Regions from separate parts of the Pedobacter sp. UYEF25 genome, predicted to be linked through region 1. Evidence: riboswitches for the same ligand, from Rfam matches in the RefSeq annotation. Region 1 holds a riboswitch; the other holds the start of a gene.
What was found. A riboswitch is a leader RNA that binds a small molecule or an ion and turns the genes downstream of it on or off. The one in region 1 is predicted to bind cobalamin.
Positions count from the first base shown of each region.

Region 2: linked by a shared signal. The riboswitch ahead of metE (5-methyltetrahydropteroyltriglutamate--homocysteine S-methyltransferase) and the one ahead of ACVWYG_RS18325 (TonB-dependent receptor) in region 1 are both predicted to bind cobalamin.

Region 1 covers NZ_JBSSEL010000030.1:4,179-7,368, reverse strand. Annotated here, with positions in the region: gene ACVWYG_RS18325 (TonB-dependent receptor) at 1-1,962, opposite strand, end outside; cobalamin riboswitch at 2,061-2,253, opposite strand; gene ACVWYG_RS18320 (serine hydrolase) at 2,346-3,190, shown strand, end outside.
Region 2 covers NZ_JBSSEL010000001.1:41,297-44,486, forward strand. Annotated here, with positions in the region: gene ACVWYG_RS00170 (SGNH/GDSL hydrolase family protein) at 1-534, opposite strand, end outside; gene ACVWYG_RS00175 (Lrp/AsnC family transcriptional regulator) at 743-1,204, opposite strand; cobalamin riboswitch at 1,376-1,542, shown strand; partial or broken gene metE (5-methyltetrahydropteroyltriglutamate--homocysteine S-methyltransferase) at 1,785-3,190, shown strand, end outside.

The DNA of each region.
Region 1 (3,190 bases):
TTGATTAAAGACATTATTTACCTCAGCATTTAGCGCCAACTTAGCCGAATTGAGCTTAAAATACGTTCCAACCGTTAAATCGTGGGTATACCAAGGTTTAACATAGTTTGCAGGGATATTTGCATTTTGGCTATACCGCTCGCCGGTATATATGTAGCCATAATTGAAGGTAATCTTCTTATAATCGACAGATAATCTAGCTGTTCCACTATTTACGGGAATGTATGGAATCTGATCCCCGTAGTTGTAGGCAGTGGAACTGATATCAATCGCTTTTTCAAAAGTATAATTTATGCTTGCAGTCAGTTGCAAATCTTTTCCAAGGTTAAAAATAGTTTGGATGTTTGTTTCGATCCCTTTTATACTTACTTCGCCAATGTTGAAAATGCTCCACCGAGCTAAATTATTCCCTGGAATGGCAACAATCTTATCTTTCACTTGATTAAAATATGCATCGACTTGTATTGAAAAATACCTTAAGCGTTTTTGAACAGGTGCTTTGTTAAACGTGAAACCAAGGTCGTATTGACGCGTGTATTCAGGCCTTAGATTTGAATTGCCAACAAACGAATAATATAGATCGTTAAATGTTGGTAGTCGAAAAACAGATTTGTAAAAAGAACGTATCCGAAAATCGGGTGAGCTGAACGGTTGCAAACTTGCCAAAAGCGCTGGGCTAAACTCTTGCTTATCAGGTGCAGCAAGCCCTAACTTCACGTCGTCGTGTACCAAAGTAGTAAGCAGGTTGCCTTGAAATTGGACCTTTTTTAATTTTATGGAACTCGCCACCGCGATCAATCCAGTTTGCCGGGTTGGGTAAGCAAAATTATATTGACTCGCTTCTAGCTTTTGGAGGCTAAAATCGGTTGCTAAAGAAATTTGCCAAATTGGCGATAGTTTATAGAGATTTGTAGCAGATAGATAGTATTCTTGCTCGGTGTAACGATTGTCTAAAATACCACTATTAATTTTTATATCCGGATCGGTATAGCGTAAAAAGCTGTAAGCGTATTTTACATTGAGCAACAAATTGTATTTTTGTGTGAGGTTATTGTGATAAGAAACTTGTACAAATGTGTTGTCATCCCATTGCCGTTGGGTAAATGAATATTTATTTGAAACAATTGCGCCAGGTAAGCCTCTAGCCGAATTATAGTTAAATATCTTTACGTTCCATTTGCTACTGTCGGCTGAAGTTCCAAAAAGCGTTGCTTCCACACGTAGCGACTTTACATCGCCGTTGTCTCTAACTACTGTGGTATCATATTCGTAATCTTTATACCTAAATTTATATTTGCCGTTTGCCTCCAAGTAAGCGGCATTAAAGCCGACAGCTAGTTTTTTGTTAATTCGTTGTGTATAGTTTACACTTGGATTAAGCAGACCAAAGGAACCAGTTTTTATCGATGCGTTCGCTTGATAAGATTTTCCGTTTACAAACTTTGGCTCAGCGGTTTTTAAATAAATTGCACTTGCTGAGGCGTAACCTCTTGCGGGAATTAACAAATCTGGCTTTTGACCTACATAAATCGAAACTTCTTCTAAATTATCCAAAGAATATTTACCTAGATCTACTTGGCCGTTTTGAGCATTTCCAAGCTGAATGCCATCGTAAAAAACTGAAGTATGGTTGCTGCCCATACTTCTAACGTTTATGGTTTTTAAACCGCCAATTCCGCCGTAATCTTTAAGTTGTACACCAGAAAAAAAGCGCAATGCATCTGCAACAGAAAGACTATTTAACCGATTAAGCGCTGCTCCATCCAAAATTTGAACTGGAACTGGAGACTCATTTATTTTAGCTTTCTTAAATCGGTTGATCTCGACATCCTTTAGTTGTTTACCTTTTAAAGAATCGGTTTGGGCGACCACATTTTTTGGCACAAGAACTCCGAATCCAAAAAGGAAGAAAAAAACTAAAAAGTATTTGATGTTTAAATTAACACCGATTTTTAAAGTCATTCTGATTGTGAGTTTTCCCCACAGCCAACAGATTAATAAAAGAAATGAAAATACGAAAATCGCAATTACTTCACTCCTAGCTTCAATCCACGAAAGCTATGAAATATAATACCATGGCAGGTCTCCTGACTTGCTCCGGATTTTTCGGCCTTCCCATCTGCCAAAAGGCAAACAGTGGCGAAAGATTGAAAAATCTTCTGGAGCTTACAGTTGCGGGACAGTTGCAGAATTAAACTGCATTCCCTTTTAAGTCTGAGTTTAAGCTCAGACACCAAAAGCGACGCAAAAGTAGGAAAAAAAAGTGAATCAAGAGAATCAAAAAAAATTCGATAGAATAGCTATCCAAAATTGCTATTTTAGCCAGTAATCAAAACAAAGCAGAAATGAAAAATAGTTTGTTTCTAATCTTCCTTTTTATGAGTTCTTCTATCATGGCGCAAAAAATAGACACGACATTTTTATCAATGCTAATGAAATCAAAGCCAGCACTTTTCGATTCCATTTTAAAAACTGCCGATCATAAGCAAGTCCAACTTTTATATACTCAGATAAATAGAGATGCGCAAAATAGACCTCATTTTAAAAGTTTTGCGTATCATTTAGATCCACACCACTACTTTTATCCAGCGAGTACGGTAAAATTAGCAGCGGTTATATTTGCATTAGAAAAAGTAAATGCGCTCAAAAAAACCGGCATTACTATGCACAGTGAAATGATTACAGACAGCGCCTTTTTTGGTCAAACCAAAGTTCTTACAGATACGAGTGTTGAAAACGGCAAACCGAGTATTGCACAATACATCAAAAAAATACTGCTTACAAGTGATAACGATGCTTTTAATAGGTTGTATGAATTTATCGGCAGGGCAGAAATAAATAAAAAATTAGAGCAATATGGATTAAAAGACAGTCGCATTTTAAATCGCTTGGCCATAGGCGACGCAGGCGAATCATCGAGACATACCAATCCGATAAACTTTTACAACGGAGATAAATTAGTTTACACTAAACCAGCTGAATATGATCAGAAAGACTATCCCTTAATGCTTAATCGGATGTCAGTTGGCAAAGGGTACATGGATAACAAAGAAAAACTGGTGCATAAACCTTTCCGTTTTATCGATAAGAATGCCTTTTCAATTGCCGATCAGCAAACGCTCATGCGGAAACTTATTTTCCCGGATGCCTTCACAAAAAAAGACCGTTATAACCTCAATGCCGAAGACTA
Region 2 (3,190 bases), on a different contig from region 1:
CAGAGATTGTCCATTTTTCTTTTTATACGAACCATATGCGTTGTTATTAGGATCTGAGATATAGACAAAATCTACGCGTTGCATTGGTGTGATCAAGACTATTTTAGCTATTGGATTTAGCGCACGAACCTTATCAATGATGATGCGGAATGATCCAAATAGGCACGTATTTCCAACATTCGTTTTATAATCTTCCAGCTTACCAACCGGCCTACCGGCCCACCAATCATTTGTGCCTAAAAATATCGAGTAAACATCTGCCTTAACTAGCGCTAGATTATTAATATGTTCTGCAATTCCGCCAGACGTCCATCCGTTATGGCCTTGATTTATGTAATGCATAGCCGGCAGTTGATCAGTTACGCGCGTTAGATATCCCTTACTTACGCGATTTCCAGTTTCATCCAGATGATCGTTTAAATACGTAATCGAATCGCCAATGGCAACCCAACTTATTTCTTTCTCCCTAAAAGAGCTAAATAGCGAAATGACCAAACAGAAAATCAGGTATTTTTTAATATTTTGATGTGTCATGACAACTTAAAAGTTTGTTTATAAAATAAATGAATAGAATCTTCGGCTAAAAGGTGATTAAGATAATGGAAATCTTCTAAAGCGATAAAAAACTAAAATCGATTGTTAGAACAGCTAATTTACTAAGAGCTTAATTGCCCTTCAACCTTCTGAATTCGTGCTGAACAATTCTTTGAAGGTACACTTTCACAGCCAAAATGTAATAATTCTAAAAATTAATGTTGTGGGAATTTTTGATTTCAGCCATCACAAAAGTACTGTGTGTACTTCCAATACTTTCGACCGACCCTAACTTGTTAAAAACAAAATCTTGATAGTTCTTCATATCTTTTGCATATACTTTTAGAATAAAATCATACTCACCAGATACATTGTAACATTCTACCACTTCATCAATACTTAGAATATCCTCTACAAACTTATGACCAATGGTTCTATCGTGTTGTTTGAGTTTAATGTTGCAAAAAACGACAAAACCTTTGTTAAACTTTTCCGCATTTAACACGGCGATATATTTTTTAATATAGCCATTGTTTTCCAGTCGCTTTACGCGTTCGAAAACAGGCGATGGTGATAAATTTACCTGTGCAGCGAGCTGTTTCGTGGTGAAACTAGAGTTGTTACCCAATATTTTTAACAGTAGTAAATCAGTTTCATCACATCCTTCCATAGAATAATTTTCTTTTTATTAGGTAAATCTAACAAACATATCGACATAAAATCCTTAATTTATATAAATTAAAAGAATTTTAATCTTTTTAAAATATCTAGTGTAGATTCTATATCCACAAACCTATCTTTGAAAAGATTTAAAAACTTAGTACAATAAATAGTTCTTTATAAATTTCTAAATCGAAAAGGTTTTACCAAGTGTAAAACAAAAGGGAATCGTGTGTAAATCACGAACTGTCGCGCAACTGTAAGTAACACAATTTTTAGCCGGAATTTGATAATGCTGGAATGAAAAAAGTTACAAGTCAAGATACCTACCTATTTCGAAATGACGATGCTTTCGCGATTTGAAGCTTGAAGTCAGACAAATGCATAATGCAGGGCAGAACCTTTAATGGCTTCAGCTTGCCTGGTATTCTATACCCGCGTTTTTCTACTCCAATTTTTACAACAAAAAGCATCTACAGTTTATAAACAAGGTTTAAAATAATTATTAACCGTTTAAAAAATAAAAAAAGATGCAGACACACAACCTTGGTTATCCACGCATTGGCAACAATTGAGCTTTAAAAAAAGCAAGCGAGCACTATTGGTCAGGTAAAATTTCTTTGGCAGATTTACTACAAAAGGGTAAAGAAATTACCGAACAAAATTGGCAATTACAGCAAGAAGCAGGAATAGACATTATTCCCTCAAATGATTTTTCTTACTATGACCAAATTCTGGACATGTCGTTAACAGTTGGTGCCATTCCAAAACGCTATAACGAGGTGGTCCTTAAAAAAGCAAATAATGAGCTGGATTTATATTTTGCGATGGCGAGGGGCTATCAAAAGGATGGTTTAGACATTACCGCGATGGAAATGACCAAATGGTTCGATACCAACTACCACTACATTGTGCCCGAATTTTTTAAAGATCAATCCTTTAGTTTGTTTTCCGATAAAGTTATTACAGAATTTGTTCGTGCGAAACAATTTGGAATTATTAGCAAGCCTGTAATCATAGGTCCAGTTTCTTATCTGCTGCTCGGCAAGGCAAAAGAAGCTAGCTTTGACAAAATTGATTTAATTAGGAAATTGTCACCAGTTTATCTACAGCTTCTTGGCGAACTAAAAAATGTAGGCGCAGAGTGGATTCAATTGGATGAGCCGTTTTTAGCTTTAGACATCGACATGAAAGCAAAAGAGGCCTTTATTTTTGTTTATGCAGAAATTAGAAAGCAATTTCCTAACCTTAAAATATTGGTGGCAACTTATTTTGAAGGAATAAAAGATAATTTAGTTCTCGCCACCAAGCTTCCGATAACAGCTCTACACATAGACCTTGTTCGCTGTCCTGAACAATTAGATGATGTGTTAAACGCCATTCCTCAAGACCTGATGTTATCGCTTGGCCTCGTAGACGGGAGAAATATTTGGCGAAACGATTATGAATTATCGTTATCTATGCTGAGGAAAGCTTCAGAAAAACTTGGATCGCAACGCCTACTAATTGCCCCTTCTTGTTCTTTACTTCATTCGCCGTGCGATCTAGATCTAGAAACCGATGAAGGAACACTAAAGCCAGAGATTAAGCAGTGGTTGGCCTTTGCCAGACAGAAATTAGATGAAGTCGCTGCACTTAAAAATTTAATGTCGGCGACTCCGGATGAACTCACAAATGCCAAATTTGCGGAAAACAAGCAGGCCACCAAAGCGCGCAAAAATGCTACATTAATACATGATGAAGCGATAAAACAGCGTATTCATGCCCTTACGGAAAACCATTATAAACGTTTAAGTACCTTTTCCTCAAGAAAAAAAGTACAACACAAAATCTTAAACCTGCCGCTTTTTCCAACAACTACGATAGGTTCGTTTCCGCAAACATCCGAGGTTAGAACTTGGAGGTCGAAGTTTAAAAAAGGGGAAATTACACGATCCGAATATGAGGCACTATTGAAGAAAGAAACTGAAGAAACCATTCGCTGGCAAGAAGAAAT